DNA from 2 places in the Streptomyces sp. ADI95-16 genome. Region 1 is predicted to be linked to the other one. Evidence: riboswitches for the same ligand, from Rfam matches in the RefSeq annotation. Region 1 holds a riboswitch; the other holds the start of a gene.

Region 1 (7,306 bases):
GACATCGGCAGATCAGCGGATGCCGCGGCACAAGAGAGCACAAGGGGCACAAGGACGATGAAAGCGTTCCGGCTGGACGAGCTCGAAGCGGAGCGGGCCGCCAACGACGGCGCCTATCTGCAGTTCCTGCGGGAGCGCAACATGTCGGTCGGCCTGTACGCGCTCGACGCGGGGCAGACCGACCCCCAGCAGCCGCACCGTCAGGACGAGGTGTACTTCGTCGTGAGCGGCCGCGCCTCGATCACGGTCGGGGAGGAGACGACGACGGTGGCGAACGGGAGCGTGGTCTACGTTCCGGCCGGTGTGCCCCACAAGTTCCACCACATCACGGAGAACCTGAAGGTGATGGTGGTCTTCTCCCCGCCGGAGAACTGAGGGGGAGCGGGGCGCCGGGGAGTACCAGGGAGTGAGGGGCGCGGCCCTGGTCCCCCTAGGGGCCGGATCAGGGGACTCCGGGGGCTCGCGGGCCCCCGCTCGGACCGGTGGACTCCTAGCATCGGGAGCAGGAAGTCACGGACGAGGAAGAGGTTGTGGACATGGACGGGATCCGGCAGATATTCGCGGGCATGCCCTGGTGGGTGAAGTGGGTCGCTGTTCCGCTGCTCGTGCTCTTCGTGTTCGGCGGTGTGATCACCAGCATCATCGGCGCCCTCATCGGATTCGTGTTCAAGCTGCTGCTGCTCGCCGCTCTCGTCGGCGGTCTGATCTTCGTGGTGAAGAAGTTCACCGGCGGCGGCGCGAAGTCCTCCTCCGGGGAGTGGTAGTTCGGCCCGGTCCGGGCCGTACCGGGATTGACCCAGGTGAGGGAACGTGAGGGGCCAAACCCCTCACGGGCCGGGAATCGGTGGATAGAGTGGCAATCTGTGCCGATCCCTGGGCACCGACTAGTCGGTAACACCGCCCCTGACCTGCGGTTGTACAGAGCAGCTGGCGCGTACGCCCCCAGGAGCCACGGCATACGCGGGGGCGGCCCCCGCAGGGTGGGCCCCAAGGCCCGCCGCCACGCTTGGGGGTGAGCTTTGGCTGCGGTTCACAATGCCGGTGTGCCGACCCTGATCGGTTCGGTGCAGAGGGCGCTGAGGCTGCTCGAAGCGGCGGGATCCCACAGCGAGGGAGCCCCGGCGAAGCAACTGGCGCGCGAAGCCGGGCTCCCGCTTCCCACCGCGTACCACCTGCTGCGCACCCTGACGCACGAGGGCTACCTGCGCCGGGAGGGCGGAGTCTTCGTGCTCGGCCCCGCCGCCGGAAGGCTCGCCGACGGGGGACTCCAGCAGAAACGTCGCAGCATGATCGTCGACTCGCTCGCGTACTTCCGCGACGCGGTCGGGGCCCCTGTCTACTTCGCGGCGTACCGCGAGGGTGAGATCGAGCTGATCGCCGTATCGGACACTCCGGACGGCCCGGCCTGCGAGGAGTGGGCCGATTTCCGCGCGACCGGCCATGCGCACGCCATCGGGCAGTGTCTGCTGAGCCAGCTCGACGAGAGGGCGCGCAAGGACCACTACGATCGGCACCCGGTCGGGGCCATCACGCCGTACACAGTCGCCGACCTGCGCTCTTTGGAGAACCGGATCGCCGCGATGGGGCGGAATCGGCCTGTGGTCGAGCGGCAGGAGTACGCCCTGGGAACGGTGTGCGCGGCCATCCCGATCACCGCCGGGGACACCGTCGCGACCATGGCCATTTCTCTACCACTGCATCAGGAAGAACGATTGCTGTATGTAGTCGATCGACTACGGAGTGAAGTAGGCGCGCTGTTGAGCACCCTCTCGTTCTCTATCAGTATCTGAAAACTCACTCCTTGTGATCTGCTCGTGCTTCCACCACTCTTGTCAAGAGAGCCTGGGGGGATCAATCTTGGCCACTTCCACTACAGCGGGGTAGGCAATGCGCGAGTCGGTACAGGCAGAGGTCATGATGAGCTTCCTCGTTTCCGAGGAGCTCGCGTTCCGGATTCCCGTGGAACTCGGGTACGAAGCCCGTGACCCCTACGCGGTCCGCCTGACCTTCCACCTTCCCGGAGACGCGCCCGTGACCTGGGCGTTCGGCCGGGAACTCCTCCTCGACGGCATCAACAAGCCATGTGGTGACGGTGATGTGCACATCGCGCCCACCAGTCCCGAGGGCCTGTCCGATGTCCACATCCGCCTTCAGGTCGGCGGCGACCGGGCGTTGTTCCGCGCGAGCGCGGCGCCCCTCGTCGCGTTCCTCGACCGCACCGACCGGCTGGTCCCCCTCGGTCAGGAGCGCAATCTCGGGGACTTCGAGGAGAGCCTGGACGAGGCACTCTGCAAGATCCTGGCCGAGTCGCGGCAGAACGAGCAGAACGCGGGCTGACCGGGGCCGAAACGCCGGTCCGGAGCGGCCGGTGCGGAGCGGCTCGGACTGATCCGAAGCGGGCGGGCCCGTGTCAGCGCTTGCGCCGCCGGCCCCGGCCGCCGAGGACCGGTCCCGAGGCCGGTGCGGCGTCCGGGGATCCCGGCCGGTCCGCGGAGACCACCAGCGCGGCCAGGGCGGTCGTCACCGGGACCGAGGCCACCAGGCCGATCGAGCCCACGAGCGTCCGTACGATCTCCTCCGCGACCAGCTCGCTGTTGGCCACCGAGCCCACGCTGCTGTTGGCGATGGAGAACAGCAGCAGCAGCGGCAGCGCCGCGCCCGCGTACGCCAGGACCAGCGTGTTGACCACCGACGCGATGTGGTCGCGGCCGATCCGGATGCCCGCCCGGTACAGGGCCCGGGGCCCCATGGTGGGGTCGGCCTGGCGGAGCTCCCAGACCGCCGAGGTCTGGGTGACCGTCACGTCGTCGAGGACGCCCAGCGATCCGATGATGACACCGGCGAGGAGGAGACCGCTCATGTCGATGTTCGGGTAGAGCCCGTGGATCAGCCCGGTGTTGTCGTCGGTGTTGCCGCTGAGGAACGCCCAGTCGATGAACCCCGAGCCCAACAGCCCGATCAGCAGCAGCGAGACGAGCGTGCCGAGGACGGCGACCGAGGTACGGGCGGTCAGCCCGTGGCACATGTACAGGGCGATCAGCATGATGGCGCTGGCCCCGACGACCGCGACGACCAGCGGATTCGAGCCCTGCAGGATCGCCGGCAGGATGAAGAGGGTCAGTACCGCGAAGCTGACGCCGAGCGCGATCAGGGCGAACAGCCCGCGCATCCGGCCGACCAGGACCACCGCCACGGCGAAGATGCCGGCCAGCACCGCCATCGGGAGCTTGCGGTTCACGTCGATCACGGAGTACTGGAGGTCCCGGGGGGCGTCGGGCGCGTACGCCACCACCACCTCCTGGCCGTCCGCCAACTGCCGCGGTGCGCCGGGCTGGACGATCTCGATGAAGGTGCGGCCCTTCTCCGGACCGCTGACGACCTCGACGGTCGCCTTCTTGCACTCGCCGGTCTGCGCGGCCCGTGCCTCGCGCCCCTCGGGAGTGGAGACGTCGGCGGTGGGAGGCACCTGCGAGGCGTTCACGGACTTGCAGTCGACCCGCTCCAGGGCGGTCACCTCGCCCTGCTGGGTCTGCCGGTCGAAGCCCACCCCCGAGCGCTCGTGGGCGGGAGCACCGCCCGGCCAGAGCACCATCAGGCCGATGACGACGGCGGCGGCGAAGGGGATCAGCACGGCGGCGATGACCTTGCGCAGGTGCTTCGAGACGGGGGCCGCCGGGCCGTGACTGTGGCTGTGGGAATGCCCGTGGCCGGCTCCTGGGGCAGTGTGCGAGTGCCCGGAATGGCCAGAGGGTTCGGTGTGCTCGATGGGGGGCTGCGGCGAGATCGTCACTGCCCGATCATCGCAAGAGATGAGGGGGCCCACTGTTCAGCACGCCATAGATGACGCTAGCGTGGGGGCACCTTTGCACAACGCGGGAGCTCGGAGCACCGGGCTGAGAGGGCGCTGATCACCGTAGGCGCGTCGACAGACGCGCACGGGAAGAGGCTGCGCCGACCGCCGAACCTGTTACCGGGTAATGCCGGCGTAGGGAGATAGGTCTCATGACCATTCAGGACGCACGCACGCCTGCCGTCAGCCAGGACGCCGACGGCCAGACCGAGCGCCAGCCGGGCTGGCACAAGGGCTACGTCGCGGGCTCCCGCCCCGACATCCGGGTGCCGGTCCGCCAGGTCCACCTCACCAACGGAAAGGACGTGACGCTCTACGACACGTCCGGGCCGTACACCGACCCGCAGATCGAGACCGATGTGCGCCGGGGCCTCGCCCCGCTGCGCGAGAACTGGATCATCGGCCGCGGCGACACCGAGGAGTACGCGGGCCGTCCCGTGCGCCCCGAGGACGACGGCATCAAGCACACCTCGCCGCGCGGTGGCCTCAAGAACCTCGACGCGGTCTTCCCGGGCCGCCCCCGCCAGCCCCGCCGGGGCCGTGGCGGCGCCGCCGTCACACAGCTCGCGTACGCCCGCCGCGGTGAGATCACCCCGGAGATGGAGTACGTCGCGATCCGCGAGAACGTCTCCCCCGAGGTCGTCCGCGAGGAGATCGCCGCAGGCCGCGCGGTGCTCCCTGCGAACGTGAACCACCCGGAGATCGAGCCGATGATCATCGGTAAGAAGTTCCTGGTGAAGGTCAACGCCAACATCGGCAACTCCGCCGTCACCTCCTCCATCGAGGAGGAGGTCGACAAGATGACCTGGGCGACCAAGTGGGGCGCCGACACGGTCATGGACCTCTCCACCGGCCGCAACATCCACACCACCCGCGAGTGGGTGCTGCGCAACTCGCCCGTGCCGATCGGCACCGTGCCGCTCTACCAGGCGCTGGAGAAGGTCGACGGCCGGGCCGAGGACCTGACCTGGGAGATCTACAAGGACACGGTCATCGAGCAGGCCGAGCAGGGCGTCGACTACATGACGGTCCACGCCGGCGTGCTGCTCCCGTACGTCCCGCTGACCGCCCGCCGCAAGACCGGCATCGTCTCGCGCGGCGGCTCGATCATGGCCGCGTGGTGCCTGGCGCACCACAAGGAGAACTTCCTCTACACGAACTTCGAGGAGCTCTGCGAGATCCTCGCGACGTACGACGTCACGTACTCGCTGGGCGACGGCCTGCGCCCCGGCTCCATCGCGGACGCCAACGACGCGGCGCAGTTCGCGGAACTGAAGACGCTGGGCGAGCTGAACACGATCGCCAAGCGCCACAACGTGCAGACGATGATCGAGGGCCCGGGCCACGTCCCGATGCACAAGATCAAGGAGAACATCGACCTCCAGCAGGAGATCTGCGAAGAGGCGCCGTTCTACACGCTCGGCCCGCTGACCACTGACGTCGCGCCCGCCTACGACCACATCACCTCCGGCATCGGCGCGGCGATGATCGCCTGGTGGGGCACCGCGATGCTCTGCTACGTCACGCCGAAGGAGCACCTGGGCCTGCCGAACCGCGACGACGTGAAGACCGGCGTCATCACGTACAAGATCTCGGCGCACGCGGCCGACCTGGCCAAGGGCCACCCGGGCGCTCAGGAGTGGGACGACGCCCTGTCGGACGCGCGGTTCGAGTTCCGCTGGGAGGACCAGTTCAACCTGGCCCTCGACCCGGACACCGCCCGCGAGTTCCACGACGAGACCCTGCCGGCCGAGCCGGCGAAGACCGCGCACTTCTGCTCCATGTGCGGTCCGAAGTTCTGCTCGATGAAGATCTCGCAGGACATCCGCCGGGAGCACGGCGGCGACCTGAAGGCTGATGAGATCCAGGCGGGCATGGCGGAGAAGTCCGCCGAGTTCGCGGCGAGTGGCAACCGCGTGTACCTGCCGCTGGCCGACTGACCCGGCCGGCATGAGCGCGGTGAGCGCCGCGCCGGGGGGCGGAGGGGACTCCCCGGAGCGGCGCTCCCGCACGCCCGGACCCGGGCGGGACGCGCGGCCCGCGGCCCTTGCGCTGGAGTGCGCTCCAGCTCCTACAGTGCGTGCCCATGACCATGCGCTACAGAAATCTCGGTGGGACCGGCATTGAGGTGAGCGCCCACTGCCTGGGCACGATGATGTTCGGGGCGGTCGGGAACCCGGATCACGCGGAGTGCGCGCGGATCCTCCATGCCGCCCTCGATCGGGGCATCAACTTCGTCGACACCGCGGACATGTACTCCGCCGGGGAGTCCGAGGAGATCGTCGGCAAGGCGCTCAAGGGGCGCCGGGACGAGGTCGTCCTCGCGACCAAGGTCCACTTCCGGATGGGGGAGGGACGCAACCGCAGCGGGAACTCACGGCGTTGGATCGTGCGCGCGGTCGAGGACAGCCTGCGGCGGCTGGACACCGAGTGGATCGACCTCTACCAGGTGCACCGGCCGGACCACTCGACCGACATCGAGGAGACGCTGTCCGTACTGGGCGATCTGGTGCGGGCCGGGAAGATCTGCGCCTTCGGATGCTCCACGTTTCCCGCCGAGGACATCGTCGAGGCGCACCACGTCGCCGAGCGGCGGGCACTGGCGAGGTTCCGGACCGAGCAGCCGCCGTACTCGATCCTCGCGCGCGGCATCGAGGCCGATGTACTGCCCGTCGCGCGGCGGTACGGGATGGGTGTGCTGACGTGGAGTCCGCTCGCCTCCGGGTTCCTGAGCGGCAAGTACCGGCTCGGCGGGCCCGTTGACCTGACCCAGGGCCGCGCGGCGCTGACGCCGGCGCGGTTCGATCCGGCGATCCCGGGCAACGTCGCGAAGCTGGAGGCGGTGGAGCGGCTCGTCGAACTCGCCGACTCCATCGGCCGCACCTTGCCGGAGCTGGCCGTCGCCTTCCCGGTGGCGCACCCGGGTGTCACCTCGGTCATCATCGGCCCGCGGACCATGGAGCAACTGGAGGCCCTGGTGAACGGCGCCGATCTGGTGCTCGACGACGCGGTCCTCGACCGGATCGACGAGATCGTCCCGCCCGGCACGAACCTCTACCGCCCGGACGGGGTCTGGCAGCCGCCGTCCCTGACGGACCTCGCGCAGCGGCGCCGGCCGCTGGGAGACCGATCGGCCGGCTAGGCGGTCTGGTGCTGTGACCGGAAGGGTTCACAGCACTTGCTGGCGTAGGGGCCGAGGGAGCGGTTCTGGCGCTTCCTGGCGGCCTCCCGGAGGCCTCCCGCGCCGATGTTTCACGTGAAACAGGGGCCGGCGTCACTCCGGCTCGCGGTCCGGGCCGCCGAAGTCCGGGCTCGTGAAGTCCGGCGGTGTGTAGCCGGGCCGGGGCCCCTGCGAGGCGGAACCCGGGCTGGTGAAGTCGGGCCGGGTGTATCCCAGATCGGGGATGCGCCCGGCCCGCGGCGTACGCGGTACCGGATAGCCCGGCCCCGCGCTCG
Region 2 (7,306 bases), 1.5 Mb from region 1:
GGCCCGCTACGCGCAGGCGCTCCTCGCCGCCGCCGGGCGGGCCGTGCCGGGGCTGCGCGAGCGGCTGCTGTGGCAGGAGCCGCGCACCCCCGCCGATGTCGCGCGGGCCACGGGCGCGGTGGGCGGCGCGGTGCCCCCGCCGTCGGTCGCGGGAGCCGGGGGCCGGCTGCTCCACCCGGCGAACGCCACCGCCCTGCCGGGGCTGTTCCTGGCGGGCGGCTGGGCGCACCCCGGTGGCGGGCTCGCGCACGCCGGGATGACCGGGGCCCTGGTGGCCGGGCTGATCGTGGAGGGCGCCGGCTTCCGCGGCTCCCAGTGAGCACCGCTCAGTAGCGGTACTGCCCGTACTCCCCGGTGCCGCCCTGGTACGGGTAGCCCTGCTGCTGGTGCTGCTGGTCCTGCTGGTCCTGCGGGTACGCGACCGGGGTCTGCTCCTCGCCCGGGTAGGGCTGCGCGGCGTCCCGCTGCTGCGGCACCCACACGCCGCCGGGCGGGGTGTCCGTGGAGTACTGCTGCTGCGCGTACGGGTCCGGGGCCTGGCCCGCGTACGGGGCGGCGTACCCGCCGTCGTAATAGGGCTGCTGGGGGGCGACGCCGCCGCCGGTGCCGATGTACGGGTCCGAGTAGGCGGCGTAGACCTGCTGCTCGCCGGCCGGGTAGCCGTAGCCGTAGTCGTAGCCGCCCTGACCCTGGCCCTGGGTCTGCGGGTCGTAGTGGGCGTACTGGTGGGCGTCCTGCTCGGCCGTGGTGAACGGCGAGGCGAACGGCGCCGTCTGGCTCGCGTCGGCGGTCGGGGCGAAGCTCTGTATCCCGTACGAGCCGGTCTCCTCGGGCAGCGGCTGCGGGCTGTAGACCGCTTCGGCGTCCGGGGACTTCACGCCGAACACGCTCTCCGCATCGGGGTCGGCCTGGTCGGCCGGGTCGGCCGCGGCGCCGGAGTCCGCGGGGTCGTCGCCGGGGCCGTACTCCAGTGCGGTGACCTTCAGCGCGGGTCCGGGGCGCGGTCCGCCGGCGCGGCGGCGCCGGGTCTGCCGTACGGGCTCACCGCCGCGGCGCAGCGCCCAGCCGGCCACGAAGCCCTTGCGGAAGGACAGCGTCACCAGGGTCTGGCCGACGGCGAACGCGGCCGCGCCGGCCGCGATGACCAGCACGGACGGCAGCACCACCCCGGCGACCACACCGACGAAGCCGGCGAAGGCGAGCAGGCGCCAGCGCAGCCGGGCCTTGTACTGCATCAGGACCTCGGCAAGCAGCCACAGCGCGACGAAGCCGAACGCGATGTAGAGGACCGTCATTCCCATGCGTGGCCCCGCCCCTCTCGATACGGCCGCCCACGGGTACGTACGGCCGATCAGGCCCGCTGGTGCAGGCCCAGGTTCTCGTAGATCTCCAGAGTCGCCGTGGAATTGTTCAGCGTGATGAAGTGCAGTCCCGGGACACCCTCGGACAGCAGCCGCGCGCAGAACTCCGTGGCGAACTCGATGCCAATGGAGCGTACAGCGGCCGGATCGTCCTTGACCGCGAGCATCCGCTCTTTCACGGCGTCGGGGAAGACGGCGGTGCTCAGTTGGGGCAGCCGGTCGAGCTGCTTGATCCCCACAACAGGCATGACCTCGGGGATGATCGGGGTCTCGCAGCCCGCCTTCTCGACGCTGTCGCGCAGCCTCAGATAATTCTCCGGGTGGAAGAACATCTGGGTGATCGCGTAGTCGGCGCCCGCGCGGCACTTGTCCACGAAGTGCCGGATGTCCGTGTCCCAGTCCTCCGAGCGCGGGTGCATCTCGGGGAACGCGGCGACCCCGACGCAGAAGTCGCCGGACTCCTTCAGGAGACGGACCAGGTCGGCGGCGTAGTCCACGCCCTCGGGGTGCTTCACCCAGGGCGCCATGGGATCGCCCGGCGGGTCCCCGCGCAGCGCGAGCATGTTGCGGATGCCGGCGTCGGCGAACTGGCCGATGACGTGGCGCAGCTCGGCGACGGAGTGGTCGACGGCGGTGAGGTGGGCGACGGGGGTCAGCGTGGTGTCCGCGGCGATCTGCTCGGTGGCGCGGACGGTGCCGCCGCGGGTGGAGCCGCCGGCTCCGTAGGTGACGGAGACGAAGCTCGGGGCCACCGCCTCGACCCGGCGGAGGGCTTCCCAGAGGTTGCGCTCGCCCTTCTCGGTCTTGGGGGCCCAGAACTCGAACGAGTACGAGCTCCCGGACGCGAGGAGATCGCGGACCGTGTGCGCACGATCCGACCAGGTGGAAGCGGTACCAAGGGCCATACCGGCAGGTTAGACGCGGCCCGGCGCACGCCGAAGCGACGTCCACCCATTGGACACGTTTTTGGACACCTACGGGGAGCGGGCGGGCGGGCCTACGGGAGGCGGGCGCGGACGCGCTTGGCCAGGTCGGCGGCGGCGGCGCCGGGGTCGGAGGCCTCGGTGAGGGCCCGGACGACGACGACGCGGGTGGCGCCCGCGTCGAGCACCTCGTCCAGATTCGTTCCGTCGATGCCGCCGATCGCGAACCAGGGCCGGTCCTGGGCGAGCGAGGCGGCGTACCGGACGAGGCCGAGGCCGGGCGCGTGGCGGCCGGGCTTGGTGGGGGTGGGCCAGCAGGGGCCGGTGCAGAAGTAGTCCACGCCGGGCTCGGCGACGGCGGCGTCGACCTCGGACTCGGCGTGGCAGGAGCGCCCGATGAGGAGGTCCTCGCCGAGGATGGCGCGGGCGGCGGGCACCGGGATGTCGCCCTGGCCGAGGTGCAGGACGTCGGAGCCGATGGCGTGCGCGACGTCGGCGCGGTCGTTGACGGCGAGCAGCTTGCCGTGCCGGCGGGCCGCGTCGGCGAAGACCCGCAGGTGTTCGAGTTCCTCGCCGGCCTCCATGCCCTTGTCGCGGAGCTGGACGACGTCCACTCCGCCGGCGAGGACGGCGTCGAGGAACTCGGGGAGGTCGCCCTGCCGCTTGCGGGCGTCCGTGCACAGGTAGAGCCGGGCGTCGGACAGCTGCTGCATGGGTACCCCCCGGGGTGGTGGCGGCGTACGGGCCCGCGCGCTCGGCCCGTACACCGCGGTGGAGCGGATGCGGATCAGGTCAGAGGGCAAGCGCCTGAGCGCGGCGCTTCACCTCCGTGCCGCGATTCTCGCTCAGCGCCTGCGCGGGGGTGCCGGGCAGGGTCGGGTCCGGGGTGAACATCCACTCCAGGATCTCCGCGTCGGAGAAGCCGTCGTCGCGGAGCACGGTCAGCAGGCCGACCAGGCCCTTGACGATCTTGTCTCCGTCGATGAAGGGGGCGGGCACCTGGAGCGAACGGTTCTCGCCCCGGCGTACGGCGAGCAGCTGACCTTCCTTGACCAGCTGGCGGACCCGGGTCACTTCGATGTCGAGCATCTCCGCGATGTCGGGGAGGTACAGCCAGTCGGGGACAAGGGCATCGATCTTTGCGTCAATCTCGGTCACGGGCACAAGCCTGCCATCTCGGACTCCCCGCCGGTACCTGGACCACCCCGTCCGGGTCCCGGGCCCCTGTTCAGGGCCTTCCCGGGGGAGCTCAGCGGAGGGTGGCGGACTTCAGGGGGACGGCCGGATCGGCGAGCCGCGCCGGGTCGACGGGGGTGGCCGCCTCGATGAGCCGGCGGCCCTGGGCCAGGTCGCGGGGGCGGCCCACGGCGAGGAGCGCGGCCAGTGCCCCGTCCCGCAGCCAGCACACCGACCAGGCCTCGCCGGCCGGGTCGCCGCGCCACACCAGCCCGTCGGCGTCGCCGTGGTGGCCCGCGTACTGCACGAACCGTCCGAACTGCTCCGACCAGAAGTACGGCACCGGGTCGTAAACGCGCTCGGCCCCGCCGCCCAGGACGTTCGCCGCGACCACCCGCGGCCCCTGCAGCGCGTTGTCCCAGTGGTGCACCAGCAGCCGCGCCCCGTACCGCCCCGACGGGAAGGAGGCGCAGTCGCCGACCGCGTACACCCCCGCCGCGGTGGTCCGCAGGTACGCGTCCGCCGTGACCGAGCCGTCGGGGCCGAGCTCGACCTCCGAGCCCGCTAGCCAGCGCGTCGCGGGCCGGGCCCCGATGCCGACGACCACCGCGCCCGCCGGCAGCGCGCGGCCGTCGGTGAGGAGGACCCGGCCCGCCTCCACCGCGGCCACCCGCGCCCCGGTCAGCAGCGTGGCGCCCGCCTCCTCGTACCACCGCGCCATGGGGGCGGCGACCTCCGCCGGCAGCGCGCCCGCCAGCACCCGGTCCGCCGCCTCGACGACCGTCACCTCGCAGCCCGCCTCGCGCGCGGCCGTGGCGAACTCGGCGCCGATCCAGCCCGCCCCGACGACCACCATCGCCGGCGCCGCCGCCAGCACCGGGCGCAGCCGCGCCGCGTCGTCCAGGGTGCGCAGCAGGTGCACGCCGGGGACGCCCTCCGCGCCCGGCAGGGTCAGCGGTTCGGCGCCCGTCGCCAGCACGAGCACCTCGTACGGGACGGGTCCCGCCTCCGTGTCCAGCTCGCGCTCGGCGCCGCGCAGGCCGGTGACCTCGACGCCGAGCCGCAGCTCGATGCCGAGGCCCTCGAAGTCCACGTCGAACGCGGAGTCCTCGGCCTTCCCGAGCAGCACCGCCTTCGACAGCGGCGGCCGGTCGTACGGCTGGTGCGGCTCGGCGCCCAGCAGCGTCACGCGGCCGGTCCACCCCTGCTCCCGCAACGCGACCGCGGTCTGCACCCCGGCCATTCCGGCGCCGACGATGACGACGCCGCCCTGAGTCTGTTCCGTCTGCTCGCTCACCCGGCCCAGCCTAATCAACTGACGCTTCGTCAGGAACAGTGGCCGGGGAGGCAGCCTTACCCGGCACCGGCGCCGGGGTTAGTCTGGCCACCGAACCTATCGCGGGAGTCCGGGCGCACCGGGCTGAGAGGGAGGCTGGGCGGCCTCCGACCGTACGAACCTGATCCGGGTCATGCCGGCGAAGGGAGGGGCTGGACGCCCATGCACTCATCTCGGAAGGGATCCGACGGGGGATCCGACGTCCTCGTCATCGGGGGCGGGATCATCGGGCTGGTCACCGCCTGGCGGGCCGCCCGGCGCGGGCTGCGCACCGTGCTCGCCGATCCGGCGCCCGGGGGCGGCGCCGCGCAGGTCGCGGCCGGCATGCTCGCCGCCGTCACCGAACTGCACTACGGCGAGGAGACCCTGCTCGGGCTGAACCTCGCCTCCGCCGCCCGCTACCCCGAGTTCGCCGCCGAACTCGCCGACGCCAGCGGCGGGATGGACATCGGCTACCGCGCCTGCGGCACCCTCGCCGTGGCCCTCGACGCCGACGACCGGCTCCACCTGCGCGAGCTGCACGCGCTCCAGCGGCGCTGCGGCCTGGAGTCCGAGTGGCTCACCGGGCGCGAGTGCCGCCGCCTGGAGCCGATGCTGGCCCCGGGCGTGCGCGGCGGGCTGCGCGTGGACGGCGACCACCAGGTCGACCCGCGCCGGCTGGCGGCCGCGCTGCTGGCGGCCTGCGAGCGCGCCGGGGTCGAGATCCGCCGGGCGAGCGCGGAGCGGCTGCTCACCGCCGCCGACCGGGCGGTCGGCGTACGGCTCGACGACGCCGAGGTGCTCCGCGCCGACCAGGTGGTGCTGGCCGCGGGGTCGCTCAGCGGCCGGCTGGCCGGCGTACCGCCGGAGGTGGCGGCGCCGGTGCGGCCGGTGAAGGGGCAGGTGCTGCGGCTGACCGTGCCGGCCGGGTACGGGCCGTTCCTGTCCCGCACCGTACGGGCCGTCGTGCGCGGCAGCCACGTGTACCTGGTCCCGCGCGAGAACGGCGAACTCGTCGTCGGCGCCACCAGCGAGGAACTCGGCTGGGACACCACCGTCACCGCCGGCGGGGTGTACGAGCTGCTGCGCGACGCCCACGAACTGGTGCCCGGCATCACCGAACTCCCGCTGTCCGAGACCCGGGCGGGGCTGCGGCCCGGCTCCCCCGACAACGCCCCGCTGCTCGGGCCGACCGCCCTGCCGGGGCTGCACCTGGCCACCGGGCACTACCGCAACGGGGTGCTGCTGACCCCGCTCACCGGCGATGTGATGGCGGAGCTGCTGACCACCGGCGCGGTACCGGAGATCGCCCGCCCCTTCACCCCGGGTCGTTTCACCCCGGCACGTCAGGAGTCGTACGCATGACCATCTCCGTCAACGGCGAGCCGCGCGAGATCGCGGCCGGCACCACCCTCGACGCGGTGGTCGCCACCCTGACCGCGGCGCCGGCCGGCGTCGCCGCGGCACTGAACGAGACCGTGGTCCCGCGCGGCCAGTGGCCGGCCACACCGGTCGGCGAGGGCGACCGGGTCGAGATCCTCACCGCCGTGCAGGGGGGCTGAGCGCGATGGCGGACGACGCCTTCGAACTGGGCGGCCGGAGCTTCTCCTCCCGCCTGATCATGGGGACCGGCGGGGCGCCGAGCCTCGACGTCCTGGAGCGCGCGCTGGTGGCGTCCGGGACCGAGCTGACGACGGTGGCGATGCGCCGGCTGGACCCGACGGTGCAGGGCTCGGTCCTGTCGGTGCTGAACCGGCTGGGGATCGCGGTCCTGCCGAACACGGCCGGCTGCTTCACGGCCGGCGAGGCGGTGCTGACTGCGCGGCTGGCGCGGGAGGCGCTGGGGACGGACTGGATCAAGCTGGAGGTCGTCGCCGACGAGCGGACGCTGCTGCCGGACGGAGTGGAGCTGCTGGACGCGGCGGAGACGCTGGTGGACGAAGGCTTCACGGTGCTGCCCTACACGAACGACGATCCGGTGCTCGCGCGGAAGCTGGAGGACGTGGGCTGCGCGGCGATCATGCCGCTGGGGTCTCCGATCGGGTCCGGGATGGGGATCCGCAACCCCCACAACTTCGAGCTGATCCGCGAGCGGGCCGGGGTCCCGGTGATCCTGGACGCGGGGGCCGGCACGGCGTCGGACGCGGCCCTCGCCATGGAGCTGGGGTGCGCGGGCGTGATGCTGGCCTCGGCGGTGACACGGGCCCAGTCCCCCGTGCTCATGGCCGCGGCGATGCGGGACGCCGTGTCGGCGGGACGCCTGGCGTACCGCGCGGGCCGCATCCCGCAGCGCCGCTTCGCGGAGGCCTCCTCCCCGGCCGAGGGACGCGCCGTTCTGGACCCGGAACGCCCGGCTTTCTGACCCCGCCGGGGACGAGGGGTGCGTCACAGCTGCGCCGCAAGGGACGGGATGCTGGTCGGGAGGGTTGCGTGCGCTCGTAGAATCGCCGGGTGGATACGACCCTGGATGACCCCCTCGCCGGGCGCGTGCTCGACGGCCGCTACCGCGTCGACGCCCGCATCGCGGCCGG

What was found. A riboswitch is a leader RNA that binds a small molecule or an ion and turns the genes downstream of it on or off. The one in region 1 is predicted to bind thiamine pyrophosphate.
Region 2: another riboswitch for thiamine pyrophosphate. It lies ahead of thiO (glycine oxidase ThiO); the one in region 1 lies ahead of thiC (phosphomethylpyrimidine synthase ThiC).

What each region holds. Positions count from the first base shown of each region.
Region 1 covers NZ_CP033581.1:4,177,779-4,185,084, reverse strand. The annotation lists gene EES41_RS18455 (cupin domain-containing protein) at 58-375, shown strand; gene EES41_RS18450 (DUF5326 family protein) at 537-764, shown strand; gene EES41_RS18445 (IclR family transcriptional regulator) at 1,044-1,790, shown strand; gene EES41_RS18440 (SsgA family sporulation/cell division regulator) at 1,888-2,337, shown strand; gene EES41_RS18435 (YibE/F family protein) at 2,411-3,823, opposite strand; TPP riboswitch at 3,863-4,009, shown strand; gene thiC (phosphomethylpyrimidine synthase ThiC) at 4,003-5,790, shown strand; gene EES41_RS18425 (aldo/keto reductase) at 5,943-6,992, shown strand; gene EES41_RS18420 (hypothetical protein) at 7,125-7,306, opposite strand, start outside.
Region 2 covers NZ_CP033581.1:2,632,289-2,639,594, forward strand. The annotation lists gene EES41_RS11440 (NAD(P)/FAD-dependent oxidoreductase) at 1-319, shown strand, start outside; gene EES41_RS11445 (hypothetical protein) at 327-1,301, opposite strand; gene metF (methylenetetrahydrofolate reductase [NAD(P)H]) at 1,352-2,266, opposite strand; gene thiE (thiamine phosphate synthase) at 2,359-2,997, opposite strand; gene EES41_RS11460 (Rv2175c family DNA-binding protein) at 3,077-3,442, opposite strand; gene EES41_RS11465 (NAD(P)/FAD-dependent oxidoreductase) at 3,534-4,757, opposite strand; TPP riboswitch at 4,849-4,961, shown strand; gene thiO (glycine oxidase ThiO) at 4,959-6,140, shown strand; gene thiS (sulfur carrier protein ThiS) at 6,137-6,337, shown strand; gene EES41_RS11480 (thiazole synthase) at 6,343-7,137, shown strand; gene pknB (Stk1 family PASTA domain-containing Ser/Thr kinase) at 7,227-7,306, shown strand, end outside.